DNA from 4 places in the Xenorhabdus bakwenae genome. Region 4 is predicted to be linked to each of the others. Evidence: predicted binding sites of a transcription regulator. Region 4 holds the regulator's gene; each other region holds the start of a gene.
What was found. Region 4 encodes PurR, which represses purine synthesis genes. Its sites were predicted from a motif close to CANGCAAACGTTTGCNTG; they were not measured.
Positions count from the first base shown of each region.

Region 1: the regulator PurR is predicted to act here: its motif matches at 2,681-2,698, upstream of gcvT (glycine cleavage system aminomethyltransferase GcvT).
Region 2: the regulator PurR is predicted to act here: its motif matches at 3,792-3,809, upstream of PXH59_RS16655 (NCS2 family permease).
Region 3: the regulator PurR is predicted to act here: its motif matches at 3,746-3,763, upstream of cvpA (colicin V production protein).

Region 1 covers NZ_CP119194.1:2,116,025-2,122,043, forward strand. The annotation lists gene gcvP (aminomethyl-transferring glycine dehydrogenase) at 1-923, opposite strand, end outside; gene gcvH (glycine cleavage system protein GcvH) at 1,064-1,456, opposite strand; gene gcvT (glycine cleavage system aminomethyltransferase GcvT) at 1,479-2,576, opposite strand; gene ubiI (FAD-dependent 2-octaprenylphenol hydroxylase) at 2,950-4,182, opposite strand; gene ubiH (2-octaprenyl-6-methoxyphenyl hydroxylase) at 4,196-5,386, opposite strand; gene pepP (Xaa-Pro aminopeptidase) at 5,411-6,019, opposite strand, start outside.
Region 2 covers NZ_CP119194.1:3,346,956-3,352,974, reverse strand. The annotation lists gene PXH59_RS16665 (carboxylate/amino acid/amine transporter) at 1-389, opposite strand, end outside; gene PXH59_RS16660 (Na+/H+ antiporter) at 429-2,078, opposite strand; gene PXH59_RS16655 (NCS2 family permease) at 2,379-3,725, opposite strand; gene glk (glucokinase) at 4,089-5,057, shown strand; gene PXH59_RS16645 (aminoglycoside adenylyltransferase family protein) at 5,162-5,944, shown strand.
Region 3 covers NZ_CP119194.1:175,565-181,583, forward strand. The annotation lists gene PXH59_RS01485 (DedA family protein) at 1-632, shown strand, start outside; gene accD (acetyl-CoA carboxylase, carboxyltransferase subunit beta) at 761-1,708, shown strand; gene folC (bifunctional tetrahydrofolate synthase/dihydrofolate synthase) at 1,701-2,999, shown strand; partial or broken gene dedD (cell division protein DedD) at 2,989-3,676, shown strand; gene cvpA (colicin V production protein) at 3,818-4,306, shown strand; partial or broken gene purF (amidophosphoribosyltransferase) at 4,339-5,857, shown strand; gene PXH59_RS01515 (UbiX family flavin prenyltransferase) at 5,903-6,019, shown strand, end outside.
Region 4 covers NZ_CP119194.1:782,841-788,859, reverse strand. The annotation lists gene PXH59_RS04620 (Grx4 family monothiol glutaredoxin) at 1-360, opposite strand, end outside; gene sodB (superoxide dismutase [Fe]) at 722-1,300, shown strand; gene purR (HTH-type transcriptional repressor PurR) at 1,802-2,827, shown strand; gene punR (DNA-binding transcriptional activator PunR) at 2,831-3,739, opposite strand; gene punC (purine nucleoside transporter PunC) at 3,863-5,050, shown strand; gene cfa (cyclopropane fatty acyl phospholipid synthase) at 5,363-6,019, shown strand, end outside.

The DNA.
Region 1 (6,019 bases), 1.3 Mb from region 4:
GCATCACGGGAAACACCGATAATACGGCCCGGCATGGAGCGTTTGAATTCATCTCTGCATGCAAAGAAGGCGGCATGAGGGCCGCCATATCCCATCGGTACACCAAAACGCTGGGCAGAACCAAAGACAATATCAGCACCTTGTTTACCGGGCGCGGTCAAGATGACCAATGCCATGAAATCTGCGGCAACGCTGACAATGATTTTACGCTCTTTCAGTGTTGCAATCAGGTCACTGTAATCATGGATTTCACCCGTCGTGCCTGTTTGTTGCAGCAAGGCACCAAAGATCCCTTCCAGTTCCAGTACTTTTTCTGCTTTATCAACAATGACTTCAAATCCAAATGTTTCAGCACGGGTAAGTACGACATCCAACGTTTGTGGATGAATATCATCGGCCACAAAGAAACGTTCAGCCTTTTTCAGCTTGCTGATCCGTTTTGCCATTGCCATCGCTTCTGCGGCTGCTGTGGCTTCATCCAGTAGTGAAGCAGAGGCCAGATCTAAACCTGTCAGATCAATGGTGACTTGCTGAAAGTTCAGCAAGGCTTCTAATCGGCCTTGAGAAACTTCTGGTTGATAAGGGGTATATGCAGTATACCAGCCCGGATTTTCCAGCAAATTACGCAAAATAACGGGGGGAAGAATGGCGGGTGAGTAACCCATACCAATATACGATTGATAACGCTGGTTCTGGCTCGCTATCGCTTTCAATTCAGCCAAAGCCTGTTGTTCAGTCACGCCTTCACCAACCGCAGGAACCGCTGATAATGCGATATCACGGGGAACGATTTTATTGGTCAGATCCTCTAGAGAATTTGCACCTATTATCGCCAGCATCTCTGTTTGCTGTTCAACAGAAGAACCAATGTGGCGACGAATGAATTCACCTTGATTTTCAAGTTGGATTAATGTCTGAGTCATTGATGATAATTTCCTGAAACTCGCTATGCCTTTTATCTTTCAAGTGACAGTTTTGTTGTCTATTACTTGAAATCTATTGGCTATAAAAACGACAAAAAAAACGCCCCATTCACAATGTGATATGGGGCGATTCAAAATAATTACTCATCTTCTTCCAAGAGTGACCGATAACTTTCGGCATCAAGCAAATTAGCGAGTTCACTCTCATCAGCTATTTTAACGCGGAACAGCCAACCTTCGTTATAGGGTTCACTGTTCACCAATTCGGGAGAACTTTCCAGATCAGGGTTAACCGCAATAATCTTACCGCTGACTGGTGCGTAAATATCAGAAGCCGCTTTGACTGACTCTACAACAGCACAATCATCACCACTATTTACCTCTGTGCCTATTTCAGGCAAATCAACAAATACCATATCTCCCAATAACTTCTGGGCATGTTCGGTAATACCTACGGTATATTCACCATTGCCTTCCGAGCGAACCCATTCATGTGATTCGGTATATTTCAATTCTGCTGGTACATGACTCATCGTTGCCTTCTCCTTGTTTTTATCACTCTACAAGTGGTTTTCCCATCCGCACAAAGCCCGGTTTAACAACCTGTACGGGCATTTCACGATTACGGATCTGGACAACCGCCTGTTCACCAATACCTTGCGGTACACGTGCAAGGGCTATACTAAATCCTAAGGTTGGGGAGAATGTTCCACTGGTAATCACGCCAGAACGCATTTCACCGGAATCATCAGTGAAGTTGACAGTTAAACCACCACGCAATACTCCCTTTTCACGCATGACCAGTCCAACCAACTGATCAGTAACGGTTTCGCGTTGTCTTTCCAATGCTTCACGACCTATGAAGTGACGGTCTTCCGGTTTCCAGGCAATTGTCCATCCCATGTTGGCGGCCAGAGGTGAAACAGTTTCATCCATTTCTTGACCATAGAGGTTCATGCCCGCTTCAAGACGCAATGTGTCACGCGCCCCTAATCCAGTGGGATTTACCCCTACTGCCAATAACTGTTGCCAAAAGTCTGCCGCTTGTTCTTTGGGCAGTGCAATTTCATAACCTGCTTCGCCGGTATAACCCGTCGTTGCAATAAACAGATTTCCCGACTGGACGCCAAAGAAAGGTTTCATACCCGTTACCGCTTGTTTTTGCGCATCACTTAGCAAGGATTGCACTTTGGCTTGCGCGTTTGGTCCCTGGACTGCAATCAAGGCCAAATCATCACGCACGGTAATTTCAACGTCATATTTCTCAGCATGTTGATAAATCCAGGCCAAATCTTTCTCGCGGGTCGCCGAATTCACAACCATACGATAAGCATTATCAGTGAAAAAATAGACAATCAGATCATCAATGACGCCGCCAGATGCATTTAGCATTGCGGTATATAGCGCTTTGCCCTGTTCGGTGAGTTTGGCAATGTCATTGGCCAGAAGATAACGGAGAAAATCACGGCAATCTGGACCGTGTAGATCCACAATGGTCATATGGGAAACGTCGAACATACCAGCATCAGCACGCACTGTATGATGTTCGTCAATTTGTGAACCATAGTGCAGGGGCATCATCCAGCCATGAAAATCTACCATGCGTGCTCCGCATGCCAGATGTTGATCATATAGTGGGGTGTGTTTTGACATTATTTCCCTCTTTACGTTCTTGACATGAAAACATTCGTGACCTGAAAAAACATACGGCGCATTAACCGGCAGGTGTTGGATCATGAAGCAAAGAAGCGGTTAATCACGCAAACGATACCTTGGGATCAGAAGTTATCACTGAAACAGGAAATGAACCATAAAATAAATTAGCTGCATTGCTGTAGCCATCTGAAAAGGCACGTATTGCCATACAGAATTTTTGTCTGATTTACTGCACAAAAATACTCAAAATTTTTAACAAATGGCAAAAAAACAATCTTTTTAGATTGAAAAAAGGCTAAAGTGCGAAGTAAATCGACTCAACACACCTTAGCCTGATATGAGAAAAACTAATTCTAATTCATGGGCTGAATTAGATTTTTTCAACCGAAGCGGTTTGAGCGATCAACCAATCAGGCAGGTCATTGAGTCCCATTGCATGACGAAGCCATTGCGGCTTCATTCCCGGTAAGTGATCAGCCAGTGTTAATCCCATTCCACGCAATAATTTTTTAGCCGGGTTATTGCCATCAAATAGCTGACGAAAACCCTGCATACCTGCAAGCATGACCGCAGCACTGTGTTTACGGCGACGTTCATAACGTCCCAAATAGAGATACTGACCGATGTCTTTGCCTTGCTGGTTTAAGCGGCTCAATTCACCTGTCAGTTCTGCCACATCCATCAATCCAAGATTAACGCCCTGACCAGCCAGTGGATGGATAGTGTGTGCCGCATCGCCCAAGAGCGCCAACCGATGAGCGGCAAAATTGCGGGCATAACGCCCCGTCAATGGGATAGTTTGTCGATCACTGATCAGTCTGCATTGACCAAGACGCATATCAAATGTCGCGCTTAATTGCCGATTAAACAGCGCCGATTCCATAGTTTTGCGCTGTTGTGCAGATTCAGCCGGCAATGACCATACAATCGAACATAAGTCAGGATCGGGCAGTGGCAGGAAAGCCAATATTCCATCACCGTGGAAAACCTGACGTGCAACACCTTCATGAGGCTCCTCAGTCCGAATTGTCGCGACCAATGCATGGTGTTCATAATCCCAGAAAGTCAGTGGAATATCGGCATGTTGACGCAACCAGGAATGGGCACCGTCTGCACCAACGACCAACCGTGAAGTCAGCATGCTTCCATCGGATAACGTGATAAAGGCTTCGTTTTCTCCCCGGGCAACATGCTTAAGAGAGGATGGGGTGAAAATCATCACATCGGGCAAATTTTCCGCACGTTGCCAGAGTGCTTGCCGGATCACACAGTTTTCGATGATATGGCCCAGATGGGTCAGGCCATTTTCCGCCGCATTAAATTGAATACGTCCGAAGCTATCCCGTTCCCAAACTGCCATCCCCTGATAAGGGCTGGCCCGCATTGCAACAATATCTTGCCAGACACCAAGGTGAGTGAGTAATCGTTCACTGGCTGCATTGATGGCCGAAACACGTAACGCATATTCATCATTGACACTAAATGGCGTTGTCGGTGGGTGCTCTTCTACAATCGCAATACGCAAACCACTATCTTGCAAACCACAAGCCAACGCAAGGCCAACCATTCCACCCCCTGCGATCACCACATCAAATGATTGCATTTTTTCTTTCCTCTTAATCTGCCAATGGTGACTGTGCAACCCAACCTAATGTCTGACGGGCAAATAGATCCTGCATCGGGGATAATCTTTCCATTGTCATCAAGCCAAGATTACGTCCCATTTTTAACGGTAAATAGTCATTGGCGAATAATCTGACCAACCCATCCGTAAGTCCAATCGTGGTGTCACGATCGGCCTGACGCTGTTGCTGATACTGTGCCAGTACTTTATAGGAGCCGATATCCTGTCCAGCAGTGGCCGCTACTGAAATGACTTGTGCCAAAGCCATCACATCACGCATTCCCAAGTTAAAACCCTGCCCAGCGATCGGATGCAAGGTTTGGGAAGCATTACCGACCAACGCCAGACGGTGGCTAATTTGCCGGCTGGCGGTCGATAAAGCCAATGGATAACTATGCCGTTGACCGGTTTCCCGCATTTTTCCCAAACGCCAGCCAAATGCTTTTTGCAGCTGTTGGCAGAATTCATGCTGGCTCCAGTTATTGACTTCTGATTGTTGTTCCAGTGGGTGGCACCATACCAGTGAACTACGCCCTTCCGACATCGGTAACAACGCCAATGGCCCATGTTTGGTAAAACGCTCGAATGCCCTTCCTTGAGGATGTTCGGAAGTCAAAACATTGGCAATAATGGCAGTCTGCTCATAAGATCGCCGTTGAAAGGGTATATTACACGCCTGGGCTATCGCAGAATGGCTACCATCCGCAGCGACCAGCAGTTCTCCTGTCAGTTTTTCACCATTATTCAGCGAAACCACGACAGAACTGTCTAAACGTTCTACGGAACTCACTTTAGCCGGGCAGTAAAGTTTAATATTTGAAGATTGTTTTAATAACTCAAAAAGATGAATTCCGGCATCATGCAATTCAATCACATTGCCTAATGCCGGAATGTCATAGTCACTGGCGCAAATATTGACGAAACCACTATTGCCGCGGTCGCTGACATGAACGTGAGTGATTGGGGTAACACAATGTTGTAATGCAGGCCAAATACCGACCTGATGCAAGCGCTGGCATGTACCATAAGCCAAAGCAATGGATCTTGCATCAAAACCCAGATGTTTTCTGGCAGGTTCTGCTGCTTCAATCAAGGAGACTTGCAATTGCCCCCGACTCAACGAAGCAATAGCCAGAGCCAATGTCGCTCCTGTCATTCCTCCGCCCACAATAATCACGTTCATTATCACTTCCTGATCACGTTAACCTTAACTGTGCTTTGCCTGTACCATCAGAGCTTCTATCTCATCGGGATCTTTCACGACAGACTCAGTCAGGTTTTCATTTCCTGTTTCTGTTATCACAATGTCATCTTCAATACGAATACCGATACCCCGGTATTCCGGCGGGACATCCGCATCGGGTGCAATGTAAAGTCCAGGTTCTACAGTCAGCACCATGCCAGGTTCCAGAATACGATCGCGGTCAACACCGTAATCGCCGACATCATGTACATCCAGCCCCAACCAGTGACTTAAACCATGCATGAAAAATTGACGGTAAGCATTGGTTTCGATCAATTGTTCGACTTCACCATGCATAATTCCCAATTTTACCAACCCTTTCACCATGATGCGTACGACTTGTCCGGTAACTTCGCTTATGCTGGTCCCCGGCTTATATAGCTCAAGGGAAAAATTAATAGCTTCCAGCACAATATCGTAGATTTCACGTTGAGGGCGCGTAAACTGGCCATTTACCGGAAATGTCCGCGTAATGTCACCTGCATATCCCTGATATTCACATCCCGCATCGATCAACACCAAATCACCCTCTTTCATACGGCGTTCATTTTCAGTGTAATGCAGGATACAGGC
Region 2 (6,019 bases), 1.5 Mb from region 4:
TAACGAATAATCGCTGCGCCAGCCACTGCCAGTAAAGAACTCAAGGCATAACTCCAGCGCAATCGCTGGCGTCCCATCAGATCATACATTAATGTGACATAAAGCGGCGTCATGATGGTAAACAGCAAAAATTCTGCCACGGTCAGATAGTGATAAGCGTGAAATACAAACAAATACATCACACCAAGCTGACAGGCCCCAACAGCCATATACAGTGAAATGACTTTCAGCGATAACCCACGCCAGCGCAAAAATGGTAAAAATACCATTGCTGCCAATATGACCCTGACAAGAACCGAAAACCAGCTATCAACCTGACCAGCAAGATAAGCGCCAATCAGGCTAAATGAGGCGGCCCATAAAAATGTTGTGATCGTTAACAGCCACATAATTTATTGGTCTTTTACCTTTTATTGATCTTTCTCTACTTATTGATCTTTCTCTACTAAAAGCGCTTCTAGCAAATCAAGATCATGCAGCAACGTTTGTAGTGTTTCATTACTAATCTTACGGGTGGCACGCAGGTGATATAACTCTCCTCGTTCAGCCCTTAATGCCGTCAAACGGAAGCGGCGTTCCAAATCTTCAATCATCAGGTTATGTTCGATTTCATCCGTTCCCGCAGTACGACGCCGCAAATAACCGGTAACGCGAGAAGCAATCTCACTAATAACCTCAGCATCCAGTTTTTCTTCAGTACTGGCCGACAGACGCTCTTCCATCTTATTCATACTGACAATAGCAACTTCAGCCATGGCCGATTTTGCCATTCTGATTTCATTGAGATCTGCCAGCTTATCACCGACTTTCATGCCACGCAGCAGCAAAGGTAAAGCGACAACCCCGACAAAAAGGGAGAACAAAATCACGCCCGCTGCAATAAAAATCAACTGATAACGCGCCGGGAACGGATCACCATCCGGTAAGAACAAGGGAACAGACAGCGCACCTGCCAACGTAATTGCCCCTCGAACACCCGCGAATGAAGCCAGCCACAACTCACGAGCCGTATAGGAGGCAAATTGAAGGGGTTTTTTCTTTATCAGCATCTTGCTGATATTTTTCATCAACCACAACCAGCAGAATCGCAGTAATACCAGCGCAACATAAATGATCCCAACGGCAGCAAATAGCATCCAGGTTTCAACATGTGGGTCAAGTTCAGCCTGTTCCACCGATGTTTCCCAGATACCCGGCAATTGCAGCCCCAGCATGATGAACACCAGGCCATTGAAGACAAAGGCCAGCATTCCCCATACGTTATCGGCACGCAGACGCATATCCAGTGGTGCGTTGCGGATCACGCCGGCCTTACTGATAGTCATACCTGCGGCAACCGCTGCCAGAATTCCTGAGACACCAATATGTTCAGCAATCATATAAGAAGCAAACGGCAACAGCATCATAAACATGATTTGAGTTGCCGGATCATCGCCACTCCAGCGACTCATCAATCGCAGTGATTTACTGTATAACCAGGTAATGGCGATACCCGACAGCAATCCCCCCACCGCCACCTTGAAAAACTCAACCGTTGCACCAGTGACAGTAAATACCATCGTGCCCATAGCAATCGCTACAGCAAATTTCAGAGCCACCAGACCGGAAGCATCATTCATTAATGCCTCCCCTTCCAGCACGCTCATCATATTTTTAGGAATACGATCTTTTCCGACAATGGATGATAATGCCACCGCATCTGTTGGGGATAATACAGCCGCCAGTGCAAAAGCAGCAATAAGTGGAATACTCGGCAATAACCAATAGATCAAATAACCAATGCCAATAACCGTCACCAAGACCAATACTAAAACTAAAATGACGATTTCACGCCCATGCTGAAAAAACTCTCTGGTTGGCGTTTTCCAACCATCAACAAATAACAAAGGAGGGATAAGTAATACGAGGAAGAGTTCTGGATCGAAAGTAACGTGTAAACCAAAATGAGGCCAGGCCAGCAACGCACCCATTGCTATTTGCACTATCGGCAAGGGGATACGGAACGGAATCATTTTAGTAAGAACACCAGAAACTGACACCACCAAAATCAAGATCAAGATAGTAAAGAATATTTCCATGTTACCCTTACAAATTGCCAAAAATCCGTCAGTGGAAAGATTGTGACTGTTTTTTAATGTTAATAATAGCGCTAATAACCATAAATATTACAGTTATTAAAGAAAATCAAAAAACAATCACATTATGAATCAATCAGCATTGATTCATATTTCTATTTTATGCTTATCGGCCAACGTGTATTGAAAAATTAGCCTATTTTAGACGATGTCTGGTGGTCACCAGATAACTCACAGTGGAATGGAAAAATATAGCAGGAATAAGGATACGCAAACTCTCAGTGTTCGCGCATCCTATTTAAATTAGATAGCCCAATTTCCGGCATAAAATACCACTAATACAATGGCAAGTATCACCGTACCAGTATTCAGCTGACGCCATTCCCCCGCAAAGATACGCCCAACCACTAATGCACTGAAACCCAGCATAATGCCGGTGACGATGTTACAAGTCAGCACGATAAATACAGCACACAGTAAACCTGACATTGCATCCACAAAATCATCAAAGTTTAGTTTTCGCACATTACTCAGCATCAGTAATCCGACATACATCAAGGCAGGAGCCGTAGCATAGCCGGGAACTAAATACGACAGCGGAGACAGGAATAAAATCAACAGGAATAAAATACCGACAACAGAAGCTGTTAAACCTGTTTTACCACCCGCAGCGGTTCCTGCGGCAGACTCAATATAAACCGCAGCGGGAGAAGAACCGATAACCCCAGCAAAAATACTACTGACAGAATCGGCTGTCAGTGCCTTGCCGCCATTGATAATCTGGCCTCTCTTATCCAATAAATTGGCTTGCCCCGCCACCGCACGGATCGTACCCGTCGCATCAAATACGGCTGTCATGACCAGCGCCAGAACACTGGGTAAGACAATAGGCTGTAAAGCGCCCATGACATCCATACTGAACATCAGGGACAAGCCATCTTCCCCCAAGGTAGGAAATTTAAAGAATCCTTGATATTTAACGGCTGGATCAAAAATCAAGCCAATAATAGAAATCGCAATAATGATCAGCAAGATACCGCCAGGCACCTTCTTCCGTTCCAGACCGATAATTCCCGCCAGCCCCAATAACGTCATCACCACGGGAAATGACGTCAATGAACCAAAGGACACAGGCAAGCCAGCGTTTGGATTCTTCACCACCAGACCCACGCCATTGGCGGCAATCAACAATAAAAACAACCCGATGCCAATACCCGTTCCATGTGCAATACCCATTGGCATATTGCGCAAAATCCACGCTCGCACACCGGTTACTGAAATTAACGTAAACAAACATCCCATCAGGAAAACCGCACCCAATGCCACCGGAATGCTGACCTGTTGCCCTAATACCAGGCTAAACGCGGTAAATGCAGTCAACGAGATTGCACAACCAATCGCCATTGGCAGATTAACCCACAATCCCATCAATAACGAACCGATACCGGTCACCAGACAAACAGAAATAAACACAGCGGTATGAGGAAATCCGGCTTGCCCAAGCATCCCTGGAACCACAATAACGGAATAGACCATCGCCAAAAATGTCGTTAACCCAGCGAGAACTTCCTGACGTACCGTCGATCCGCGTTCAGTAATCTTAAAATACCTATCGAGTTTGCATTGTGTTGGTGCCTGCATACCAGACATGTTTTTCCCCTGCTTCTGTTAAATACATCGCTTTAAAAGCCCTCTCCCTATTTCTTCACCTCTTCAAACGAAAACGATTACGTCACAAGATAATAAAAATCAGTGCAGCATTCATTGGTTCAACCATTCGTTCGCGCAATCGTTTGGCTTTTTGGGTAAAGAAAAAGTGAGAAAATTTGAAGCCGACGATTATCCAGTGAATCAGGGATAAGAATCAAGCGATAATCACATCGACGATGATAAAACTCATGCTCTGTAAGATACATTTTTATGCGGCCTTTAGGCCTGACCTTGTGTAAAATCCCCTCAATTCAATTTTTAACGGGTTCATTAGGATTTCTGTAAGAATTAAGGAGATAAACCATGACAACTTATGCTCTGGTAGGTGATATCGGCGGTACAAATGCACGCCTGGCATTATGTGATGTAGATACCGGGCAATTGAGCGCGGTCGAATTCTATCCCTGTGCGCATTATGCATCGCTTGAAATTGTTATCCGCCAATATTTGAAACAACAGAACTGTGAAGTCAAATATGGCAGTATCGCTATTGCCTGTCCGGTGACGGACGATGTAATCAGCATGACCAACCACAGTTGGCGTTTTTCTGTTAGCCAAATGAAAGCCTCTTTGGAGTGGGAACGTTTTGAGGTGATTAACGATTTTACTGCCGTTTCCCTCGCCATTCCGGTTCTGGGAGAAAATGATGTGATTCAGATTGGTGGCAAGCAACCTCAGGCGAAACGCCCTATTGCGGTTTATGGTGCGGGAACTGGGTTAGGAGTCGCGCACCTTGTTCATACAGGCAGCCAATGGATGAGCTTACCGGGTGAAGGGGGTCACGTAGAGTTCGCGCCAGATAGTACGGAAGAAGATCATATGTTGAGCGTACTGCGCGAAGAATATGGTCATGTCTCCGCCGAACGAATCCTTTCCGGCCCTGGTTTAGTGAATATTTATCGTTCCCTGATGAAACTCAACAGCCAAGTCGCCGAAGATCTTACCCCTAGCGATATCTCTGACCGTGCACTGAGTGGAAATTGCCCGATCTGCAAACAGGCATTAGAACTCTTTTGTGCTGCGTTAGGGCGTTTTGGTGGAAATTTGGCGCTGAATATGGGTGCATTTGGCGGTGTTTACATTGCGGGTGGGATCGTTCCTCGTTTCTTTGATTTCTTCCAAAAATCAGGTTTCCGGCAAGGGTTTGAAAACAAAGGCAGATTTACAGACTATTTAAAAGATATTCCTGTGTATCTGATTACTCATGACAAACCGGGGTTATTGGGTGCGGGATATTATATTCGCCAATTGCTGGGTAAAACGATTGGTTAAATAGAACCAAGATATTTATATGTGCTCATGCTATTTATTTGTTTGATTTGCTGGTGTAATTTTGAGCAATATTTAGCATGAGTATTTTATGAGTGAGCTGTTTAATGACTATTCCTCCCGAAGCAGATAAAACGTTGGTGATCATCCAGAAGCGATTAGCGGAATCGCTGGTCGCTGTCTACCTTCATGGTTCGGCTGTGGTTGGTGGTCTTCGCCCTCGCAGCGATGTAGATTTACTCGTGGTTATTGACCAACCGATGACATCTGAGGTTCGGGCATCTCTCGCTGCCGATTTAATGATGGTATCAGGCCGATATCCTTTTGATCCTGATGGGCGTCGCCCTATTGAACTGATTGTTTTCTTACGCGCTGATCTCACCGCATCGCTTTATCCTGCCCGAAGTGAATTTATTTACGGCGAGTGGCTACGCCATGAATATGAGGTGGGAGAAATTCCCAAGTCGGTTTGTGATCCAGAACTTACCTTGGTGTTGGCTCAATCACGGCAAGAAGCAATACCGCTGATCGGCCCGAACACAAGCCGTCTTCTACCCGCTATTCCAAGTCCAGACATTCATAGAGCTATTAAGGATGTCCTGCCGAATTTAATTGAGACGCTACAGGGAGATGAACGCAATGTCCTTCTAACGCTGGCGCGTATGTGGCATACATTAGTGACGGGAGAGTTTGTCTCTAAGGATGTTGCTGCCGATTGGGCGGCTGCTCGTCTTCCAGCCACACAGGCCGCAGTCTTAGCTGATGCGCGGGAAACCTATTTGAAAGGGCATGAAGAAGATTGGCAAAATCGCCAACAAGAACTTCAGCTTACGGTAAGTTCGCTGCACGATTGTGTGCTAACGAATCTGTGTACATTGGCTCAGGATTAATCTGACAATTACCGAAACAAAACGGACAATTGCCAGATCAAATTTAAACGACTATAGACCGCAAAATCTATGACT
Region 3 (6,019 bases), 610 kb from region 4:
CCCATTTAGCTGAATTGGTGGCCCTTTATGGTGATTGGGTTTATGGCATCCTATTTCTGATTATATTTTGTGAAACAGGTTTAGTGGTCACGCCATTTTTGCCCGGGGATTCCTTGCTGTTCGTGGCTGGCGCACTCTCGGCATTAGATTCCAATGATCTGAATGTACACATCATGGTGGCTTTGATGCTGACGGCCGCGATTATTGGTGACGCTATAAACTATACCATTGGCAGAGTTTTTGGTGAGAAATTATTTACCAACCCAAATTCAAAGATTTTTCGCCGTAGTTATTTAGATAAAACCCATGAATTTTATGAAAAACATGGCGGAAAAGCCATAATTTTGGCTCGGTTTGTGCCAATTATTAGAACGTTTGCCCCGTTTGTTGCCGGAATGGGGAAAATGTCTTACCGCCACTTTGCTGCTTATAATGTCATCGGTGCATTTATCTGGGTGCTATTATTCACTTATGCCGGTTATTTCTTTGGTGATATGCCTGTTATACAGCAGAATCTGAAATTATTGATTGTTGCTATTATTTTTATTTCTATTCTGCCAGGCATCATCGAAATTTGGCGTCATCGTCGCGCTGCATCGAAAAAAGCAACAGGCAGTGCAGTAGATAAATAGACGATAGATAAATCGACAACCGTAAACAGGTTTGAGCAGTTTTTTATCCACACTGCAATGGCATTGTGGTTTAATGGCACGTAAAACAAAAGCTGGCAGCAGCCAGATTCAGACGGAAAGGTTCATTAATGAGCTGGATTGAAAAGATTCTAAACAAAAGCAAAATCATACAAACTCGTAAGGCAAGTATCCCTGAAGGAGTTTGGACAAAATGCGACAGTTGCAGTCAAGTACTTTATCGTGCTGAATTAGAGCGTAACCTTGAAGTGTGTCCAAAATGTGGCCACCACATGCGCATTTCAGCCCGTAAGCGATTGCATTCATTTTTGGATGAAGGCACTGGCACAGAATTAGGCAGTGAACTGGAACCGAAAGATATCCTGAAATTCCGCGATACCAAAAAATACAAAGATCGCTTAGTCGCTGCCCAGAAGCAGACGCAAGAAAAAGATGCAATTATCGTCATGAAAGGTAAGCTGCATGATATGCCCGTTGTGGCTGGTGCCTTTGAGTTCAATTTTATGGCCGGTTCAATGGGTTCTGTGGTTGGTGCGCGTTTTGTGCGTGCCGTTGAACAGGCGCTGGAAGACAACTGTCCATTTGTCTGTTTTACCACCAGTGGTGGCGCTCGTATGCAGGAAGCATTGATGTCACTGATGCAGATGGCAAAAACCAGTGCGGCGCTGGCAAAAATGCAACATCGTGGTTTGCCTTATATCTGTGTGTTGACCCACCCGACAATGGGGGGGGTAACGGCAAGTCTGGGGATGCTGGGTGATATCAATATCGCTGAACCTAAGGCATTGGTTGGCTTTGCTGGTCCTCGTGTCATCGAGCAGACAGTGCGTGAAAAATTGCCGGAAGGTTTCCAGCGCAGTGAATTCCTGCTGGAGAAAGGTGCGATTGATATGATCGTACGTCGTCCAGAGATGCGCGATAAAGTTGCCAGCCTGCTTGCCATGTTGACCCACAAACCTCATCCGGGCACAAAAGCAGAGCCAGTAGAAGCAATCGTTGTTGATTCTGCTGATGTCGAAGCTGATATAAACATCACTCCTAATAAAGAAGATGTCTGATATTTCACAAATTCCTCAAGCCACGTCGTCACTCATGACGTGGCTTTCCTATCTGGAAAACCTACATACCAAAGCCATTGATATGGGGCTTGAACGTGTGGGTCAACTGGGCCGCCAGTTAGGTTTATTGAAACCGGCTCCAAAAGTTATCACGGTATCAGGCACCAATGGCAAGGGAACCACCTGCCATGCCCTGGAATCTGTTTTTCTGGCCGCCGGGCTTAACGTCGGCGTGTACAGTTCCCCGCATTTAGTACGCTACACCGAAAGGGTGCGTATTCAGGGGAAAGAACCCGCAGAACAAGATTTCTGCCGTGTATTTGCCGCGATTGAAGCGCAGCGTGGCGACATCTCATTAACCTATTTTGAATATGGCACATTGGCAGCCTTACAGCTTTTTGAAGAAGCTGCTCTTGATGTTGTGATTTTGGAAGTCGGGCTGGGTGGTCGTTTGGATGCCACCAATATTGTTGATGCCGATATTGCCGCAATCACCAGTATTGCACTGGATCATACGGATTGGTTGGGAGCCGATCGTGAACACATTGGCCGTGAAAAAGCGGGCATTTTCCGCCGTGGACATTTTGCGGTGGTGGGTGAACCTGAGATGCCTCACTCAATTGCTGAAGTTGCGGATGAATTGGGGGCTAAACTCTTTCGCCGTGGCGTTGACTGGCATTTCTCACAGCAAGAAAATAGCTGGAACTGGCGAAGCGATAAGCAACAATTCAATGAGTTACCTTTACCGAATTTGCCGTTAGCAAATGCTGCAACTGCAATGGGGGTGATCGATTGCTTATTGCAGCAGGATGACAAAGTCAGCCGGGCCATTGATGAACAAGCAATCCATGCAGGGCTAAGAAATGCGCAATTACCGGGGCGTTTCCAAATTGTCAGGGAAAATCCGCTGGTCATTTTGGATGTGGCTCATAATCCACATGCTGCGGGCTATCTGGTGCAAAAACTGGCAGAATGGACTCGTTCTCCAGACAGTAAGATCCGGGGAGTGGTTGGCATGTTGGGAGATAAAGACATAGCAGGGACACTTGCCTGTCTTTCTCAACAAATTGATGAATGGTATTGCGCATCATTGCATGAACTGAGGGGAGCAGAAGCCGATGTACTGGCTGGACATCTTGTGCAGGCGAGGACATTCCCCGAAGTAAAAACAGCCTGGCAGCAGGCAATGGAAGACGCATCAGTGCAAGATATTATCGTGGTTTGTGGCTCTTTCCACACTGTTGCACATGTCATGGAAGCACTGGAGGAGGGCAAGGAAAGTGGCCAGTAAATTCCAAAATCGCTTGGTTGGCACCATTGTTCTCGTTGCATTGGGTGTCATTGTCCTGCCTATGATTTTTGATGGCGATAAGAAATATAACGAAGATCAATTTGCTTCAATTCCTTTGGTGCCAAAACCGGGCGATGAAGAGGATATTGACGCGATCCCACCCTTGACACAAAACATGCCGTCTACACCGCCTGAGGGTGCTGCGGAAGCAATGCAATCACAGGAGCAAGAGCCAGATATAGATATGTTGTCCCGTCTATCGCCTTCAGAGCCAATAACAGCACCTCCTGTCACGCAAGATCCTAAAACAGGGGGGGCAACCTGAGTCATCTTCTCAACCGAAAGCGGCAACTAAACCACAGGTTAAACCGGAACCTCGTATTGAAAGCCAGCCAGAAACCAAACCTAAACCGAAGCCAACCGAGCAAGCCCCTCAGGCAACGGCATATGTTGTTCAGCTTGGCGCGTTAAAAAATGCGGGTAAGGTTGACGAAATAGTGGCAAGGCTGCGTCTTTCCGGGCATCAGGTATATACAGTGCCTTCTTCTCCGGCACAGGGACAGTTAACCCGGATCTATGTCGGGCCGAATGCATCAAGGCAGGCACTGGAATCTATTTTGTCCGAATTAAGAGAACTTACGGGATTACAAGGGCAGATCAAAAATTATAAGCCATAATCTGATTGGCACAGCAAATGCGGTTTGTTTACCTGCCGGAAATTATTTTCAGTAGCGTGATGAATCTACTACGCAAACGTTTTCGTTTTCTGTTAGAATGCGCCCGACCTGAATGTCGGGGGCCTGTTTTTGGATTAAAATATGGTCTGGATTGATTATACGATCATTGCCATCATTGGTTTCTCGGCACTGGTTAGCTTGATTCGGGGTTTTGTTCGCGAAGCGCTCTCCCTGATGACGTGGGGCTGTGCTTTCTTTGTTGCAAGCCACTTCTATACTTATTTGGCGGCTTATTTTACCCGCCTTGAGGATGAACTGGTGCGCAATGGGATAGCGATTGCTATCTTATTTATTGCAACACTGATTATTGGCGCGGTAGTAAACTATGTCATTGGTTCACTTGTTCAGCGAACGGGCCTGTCAGGCACTGATCGGGTTTTGGGGATCTGCTTTGGCGCCTTGCGTGGTGTCTTGGTGGTGTCTGCCATTCTGTTTATTGCAGACTCTTTCACGCCACTGCCCAAAAGCCAGGATTGGCAACAATCACAACTGATCCCACAGTTTAGTCAAATTATCAGGTGGTTTTTTGACTACCTACAAAGTGCGTCGAGTTTCCTGCCGGAGAGATAACGCTCTCCGCTTGGCTGATGAGGAAAGGCTACATGTGCGGTATTGTCGGTATCGTCGGTTTTACACCGGTTAACCAGTCGATTTATGATGCATTGACGGTGCTTCAGCACCGTGGACAAGATGCAGCAGGTATTGCAACTATTGATGGTAACAATGAGTTTCGTTTACGTAAGGCTAATGGTTTGGTCAAAGATGTGTTTGAAACACGGCACATGTTACGTTTACAGGGAACCGTCGGCATTGGACATGTCCGTTATCCTACGGCGGGCAGTTCCAGTGCATCTGAAGCGCAGCCCTTTTATGTGAATTCTCCTTTTGGTATAACGTTGGCACATAACGGCAATCTGACAAACGCACATGAATTGAAAAAAAATGCTGTTTGAAAATGCCCGCCGTCATGTCAACACCACCTCAGATTCTGAAATTCTACTGAATATTTTTGCCAATGAATTAGCCCAGTTTCCCCATTTCCCCTTAGCGCCTGATGATATTTTCTCGGCAGTCGCAAAAATGCACAAAAAAATTCGTGGCGCTTATGCTTGTGTTGCCATGATTATCGGGCATGGAGTGGTGGCTTTTCGTGATCCACATGGCATTCGTCCTCTGGTGCTGGGAAAGAAAACACTGGAAGAGGGTCGCCATGAATACATGGTGGCATCGGAAAGTGTGGCGCTGGATACATTGGGTTTTGAGTTCCTGCGAGATGTGGCTTCCGGGGAAGCGATTTATATCACTGAAAACGGGCAACTGTTTACTCGCCAGTGTGCAGAAAATCCGTCATTAACACCTTGTTTGTTCGAATTTGTCTATTTCGCTCGCCCGGATTCCTTTATTGACAAGATTTCGGTCTATAACGCCCGGTTGCGGATGGGACGGACATTAGGGGAAAAAATTGCCCGTGAATGGGAAGATTTACAGATTGATGTCGTTATTCCCGTACCGGAAACCTCTTGTGATATCGCCCTGGAAATCGCCCATATTCTGGATAAACCCTATCGTCAGGGATTTGTCAAAAACCGTTATGTAGGGCGTACCTTTATCATGCCTGGTCAGCAGGAGCGTCGTAAATCCGTTCGTCGTAAACTGAATGCTAATCGCGCTGAATTCCGGGGTAAAAATGTTTTGCTGGTGGATGATTCCATCGTGCGTGGAACCACGTCTGAACAGATTGTTGAACTGGCGCGTGAAGCGGGAGCCAAGAAAGTCTATTTTGCTTCGGCGGCACCGGAAGTTCGCTTCCCGAATGTTTATGGTATTGATATGCCGAATGCCAATGAACTGATTGCTCACGGCCGGGAAGTGGATGAAATTCGTCAAATTATTGGTGCTGATGCCCTGATATACCAAAACCTCCACGATCTTGTCCAGGCTGTCCGGGAAGAAAACCCGGATATTGAAAAATTCGAATGCTCCGTATTCGATGGTATCTATGTCACGAAAGACATTGACCAGTGTTACCTCGACTATCTGGAAAACCTGCGCAAAGATGATGCCATGAAAGTGCGTGGCCAGAGCGAAATAGAGGATCTGGAAATATATAATGAAGGATAATATTGTTATTATCATGCAGTTATAGCCAGAATCTCAGAGGAAAACATGAAAAAATTGATTGTCGGGCTGACCGGCGCGAGTGGTGCGATTTATGGTGTCAGGTTGCTGCAAGTTTTGCGGCCAATAGAAGGCATTGAAACGCATTTAGTGATCAGTCCATCA
Region 4 (6,019 bases):
ATCAGCTGTTTCTTTGATCAGTGTTTGTAGTTCACCACGTTGATACATTTCAACAAGGATGTCACAACCTCCCACCAACTCACCATCAACCCAAAGCTGAGGAAAAGTCGGCCAATTTGCATATTTAGGCAATTGAGCACGGATATCCGGGTTTTGCAGAATATCCACATATGCAAAACGTTCACCACAAGCTGATATAGCTTGAACTGCCTGAGCAGAAAAGCCACAGCTTGGTAGTTTCGGGGAGCCTTTCATGTACAGCAGAATTGGGTTTTCTCTGATCTGACGTTCGATTTTTTCAATGACCGAATCAGCCGTTGTATCAGTAACCGTGTTAGTATTCGTATTCATGTTCGTCATATTTGCTTCCTTAAAAACTGCAAGCGCTATTTATCAGCATAAGATAAAGATTGATTCAGAATACCACTTTCTGCGCTAATTTTTCTACCGTGAACTTTATATGGCAAATTTTTGCCATGATTTGCAGCAATTGATCATCAGTTATTGTCATTCCAACTGACTGTATCTAATCCATGTTAAGTTCAGTTCTGCACCAGTTCGCAGCTTAATAACATCTTTTTCCCTGTTATTTAGCAGAAAAGTTGTTAAGATAATTATCAAAATAGTAACACGATAATAAGCTTAAATTTGCCCTGCCCATGGTTAGTGTCTAAGCCATGGTTTGCGGAGCCAAAAACCCGATATTAAAAAGGAGCATGCAATGTCTTTTGAATTACCAGCATTACCTTATGCCAAAGATGCCCTGGAACCACACATTTCTGCAGAAACTCTGGAATATCACTACGGCAAACATCACAACGCTTATGTTGTAAACCTGAATAATCTGATTAAAGAGACTGAATTTGCCGGAAAATCGCTGGAAGAAATTATCAAAACCTCTGAAGCTGGCATTTTCAATAACGCAGCACAAGTTTGGAACCATACTTTCTACTGGCATAGCCTGTCACCAAATGGTGGTGGCGAACCCACTGGAAAAGTTGCAGATGCTATCAACAATGCCTTCGGTTCTTTTGCTGAATTCAAACAGCAGTTCACCGACTCAGCCCTGAAAAACTTTGGTTCAGGCTGGACTTGGTTAGTCAAGAAAGTTGATGGCACTCTGGCTATTGTTAACACGTCTAATGCAGCAACCCCACTGACTGGCGAAGATAAACCAGTACTGACTGTTGATGTTTGGGAGCACGCATATTACATCGATTACCGCAATGCACGCCCCCAATATTTGGAGCACTTCTGGGCTCTGATCAACTGGAAATTTGTTGAGGAAAACCTGGCTTAATAAGATTCATTCTCATACTAACCTGAAATAATAAGGGCGGGTTTTCCTTTATTCGCGGAATTCCGCATGCTGGAGAACCCGCCCTTAAAGTAAGTGGGACTACACATTCTTCGTTTAGATCTTGATCAGATCAGACAGAGGCTTGCCAGAAAAACAATCATGATTAATGCACTACAGGCAGCCAACAATCCCAGCTTCAGATCTGTATCCATAGAACATCCTCAATGTGAAAATTAAGACACCTCAACATCCTAAATTTTAAGCAGTTATTTCCCATATATCGAAAAACCATACCGCGATATTTAATCCATACTCTTTATAGCATCGATTATTGCTTTCACTTTTGAGCTAGATCAGACAAAATTCAAGGTTTACCGCTAAATTATTGTCAACCATCACCCTGTATATAAATATATTGGCAAACGATTAACAAATAGCTATACCCGACAAGAAAGATAAAGGGTATATAAATTAGACCAGAAGGTCAGGAGTCCTTTTTTCATGGCAACGATTAAAGATGTGGCTAAACGCGCTGGTGTTTCGACCACAACCGTATCCCATGTTATCAATAAAACCCGTTTCGTCGCCGAAGATACCAAGGCCGCAGTTTGGGCCGCTATTAAAGAATTGAACTATTCTCCCAGTGCCGTTGCCCGCAGCTTGAAAGTAAACCACACCAAATCCATTGGATTGCTGGCAACATCAAGTGAAGCACCATACTTTGCTGAGATCATAGAATCGGTTGAAAATAGCTGCTATAGCAAAGGTTATACACTGATTTTATGTAATTCTCATAACAACCTTGATAAACAGAAAGCTTATCTCGCTATGCTGGCGCAAAAACGGGTAGATGGTTTGCTGGTAATGTGTTCAGAATACCCTGAGCAACTTTTGAGTATGTTGGAAGGCTATCGTAATATTCCTATGGTGGTCATGGATTGGGGAGAATCCAGAGGTGATTTTACCGATGCAATTATTGATAATGCCTTTCATGGTGGTTACCTAGCTGGCCGTTATCTCATTGAACGTGGTCATCGTGATATTGCATCTATTCCGGGACCGTTGGCAAGAAATACCGGTGGGGGCCGCCACCAAGGTTTCCTCAAAGCACTAAAAGAAGCCAATATCGCTATTCGGGATGAATGGTTTGTACAAGGTGATTTTGAGCCGGAGTCCGGTTATCAAGCCATGTATAAAATCCTGAATCAAAAACATCGTCCAACTGCTGTTTTTTGTGGTGGAGATGTCATGGCTATGGGAGCGATTTGTGCAGCCGATGAGCTGGGATTGCGCGTTCCACAAGACATTTCAATCATCGGTTATGATAATATTCGCAATGCTCGCTATTTTACGCCAGCATTAACAACCATCCATCAACCCAAAGAGCGTTTAGGGCAAATGGCCTTTTCAATGTTACTGGACAGGATCGTCAATAAACGTGAAGATGCACAAACTATCGAAGTCCACCCACGCCTTGTTGAACGGCGCTCTGTTGCAGATGGACCTTTTATCGATTATCGCCGCTGACCATTAATTTTCTTGCAGCCATTCGGCATTAAGCGTTTCGCTATCCCCCAGATAATCTAGTAACCAGCTTAATGCCGGTGAATGGCTTTTTTGCGACCATGTCAAGCAGCATGGACTGTCAGGCAATGGTTGCTCAAGTTCAAGTGTCATCAGCTTGCCTTTACGGATCAGCGGTAGAGCACGGTGTTTGGGCACCATGCCTACACACAATCCATCCATTAAGCAACTTAATCCAACATCCCAATCGGGAACAATCAGTCTCCGTTGATTATCCAAAGCCCATGTATCACGTTTAGGTAAGCTGCGGGCAGTATCTTCAAGACATAAACTGGGATAAGGCCGCATTTGTTCATCATTCAATTTTCCCGATATTACTGCCAGTTCATGTTCAGGGCTGGCTACACACAGCCAAGGCATAAACCCCATATCCCTGAAGCTATACCGCTCGCCCACGGGGGAAGCACGTGTCGCTCCGATGGCGACATCCACTCGTTCATCCACCAAAGCATCCCATACGCCATTGAAAACTTCAGGATAGACAAATAACTCAATATCTGGAAAATGGCGATAAAAATCCAAAATTAGCCGACGCGTTCGCTCTGGTTTTACGACCTGATCAACCGCAATACTAAATTGCCCCCGCCAACCGTTGGCAACCTGTTGGCACTGGTGCCGAGTGTGATTCATTTTTTTGATAACAGAACGCGCTTCTTTGACAAAAATTGCCCCCGCTTCCGTTAAATCAACGTCACGGTGACGACGTTCAAACAGAGGTATTGCCAGCCATTCTTCAAGCTGTTTTACCGTATAGCTGATAGCAGAAGGCACACGATGAAGTTCTGATGCAGCTGCGCTGAAACTTCCTGTTCTGGCAACAGCATCAACGACTTCCAGAGAGTATTCAGACCACATATATCTTCCTTTCAATTTTTTTCACGGCATGGTGCAAATATTACCGTTTCACAAGTAAAAATCATGCTATATAAAATAAGCCAACTATTTCCTTATCCACTACAAAACCTAATTATTAACACAATGACAACAAATAAAAACGCCATTCCATTTATGTCTTATCTCGCAGGCTTAAGCATGTTAGGCTATTTGGCCATTGATATGTATCTACCCGCTTTTGACACAATGAAAGCAGAATTAGGTACATCCACTAATGCCATCAGTGCGAGCCTTAGCATTTTTCTTGCCGGATTTGCTTTTGCCCAGCTTTTATGGGGTCAATTGTCTGACCGTTTAGGCAGAAAACCTGTTCTTATTATCGGCCTATCCCTGTTTTCCATTAGTTGTTTAGGTATGCTTTGGATTACAGACCCGATCCAGTTACTGGTATTGAGATTTATGCAAGCGGTTGGTGTTTGTTCTGCTGCGGTGACCTGGCAGGCTTTAGTCGTCGACAGATATGATGTAGAACGTACCAAACGTGTTTTTGCCATGATCATGCCTTTGGTTGCTCTTTCCCCGGCTCTTGCGCCTTTGTTGGGCGCATGGTTATTGACGCATAATGGTTGGAGGATCATTTTCCTTGTTTTAATGATCGTAACGATATTGCTGTTAATACCAACATTTTTTCTGACCAACAAACGCACCAATATCGAAACCCACGCCAATAAAAAGGCAGTTTCTTTCTTTACGTTATTAACTTCCCCAGTTTTTAACGGAAATGTACTGATCTATGCATCTTGCAGTGCAGGTTTTTTTGCCTGGTTAACGGGTTCACCAACAATTTTGAAAGATATGGGTTATGATCCTACCGATATTGGCTTAAGTTATATTCCCCAAACTCTGGCATTTATGATTGGCGGGTATGGTTGCCGTATCTTACTGGAAAAAGTAAAAAGTGAAACAGTATTCCCATTTCTGTTGGTGGGCTATGCTGTAAGCATGATCATTATTTGTTTGATTTCCATATTAAGTGAACCTTCATTTATAGCCATTCTTATTCCTTTTTGTGTGATGGCAGCAATGAATGGTGCATCCTATCCAATTGCAGTAGCAAATGCTCTGTCTGTTTATCCACAGAATAGTGGTAAAGCGGCTGCATTACAAAATGCCCTGCAATTGGGCCTCTGTTTTGTTGCCAGTATGATCGTTTCTCTATTTATGGAATACCCTCTTTTATCGACGACGACAATCATGGCGCTTACGGTTGTTCCCATGACTATCGGTTATTGGCTGCAAAAACAAGGTGTTGAAAAGAGTCACCAAGCATAAATACAATAATTTCCCAAAAAACATAATAGTTAATAACATTATTATCTAAAGGTTACACCATTATGTAACCTTTAGATGATTGTTTAAATACCATTTCACTCATATACTCATACAGATTCATTATGCTAGAAACTCGGAATTTGAGGTCTTTCAGAGCATTGACGCTCTATTTAATTTCAGGATGAATAGGCAATATGTGCTTTTCAATGCAATTTCTATATTATTTTCAAACAAACCTTCTAGGTTTTATATAATAAAAAACAGTTACAAAGTGACACCTCAAAATTCCATCACACAAATGTTGGAGAGTATATGAGTTCGTCTTTCGTTGAAGGTAAAAAAATAATCACTGATCCTTGGCATAGGATCGCCCATGAATTGCTTCAGGAAACTGATATTGATATCAATGGCAAGCGCCCTTTCGACATACGTATTAAAAATCCTGACTTCTATAAGCGCGTATTGAAAGAAGGCTCCTTGGGTCTGGGTGAGAGTTATATGGATGGCTGGTGGGAATGTGATCGCCTTGATATTTTCTTTTACAAAGTATTACGGGCAGGTTTAGAACATCGTATCCCTAAAAATGTCAAGGATATCTTCAAGATAATTATCTCTCGTATATTTAATTTACAATCTCCCAAACGTGCCTGGATTGTAGGTGAGGAACATTATAATTTAGGCAATGACCTATTTACTCGGATGCTTGATCCTCACATGCAATATTCTTGCGGTTATTGGAAAGATGCCAACACACTGGAAGAAGCACAATCCCATAAGCTGCGCCTGATTTGCGAAAAACTACAACTGTCTCCAGGTATGACTTTATTGGATATCGGTTGTGGATGGGGAGGTTTGGCCGCCTATGCGGCAAAAAACTACGGTGTATCTGTCACAGGGGTAACGATTTCAGCCGAGCAACAGAAATATGCACAGGAACACTGCAAGGATCTAAATGTAAAAATTATCCTT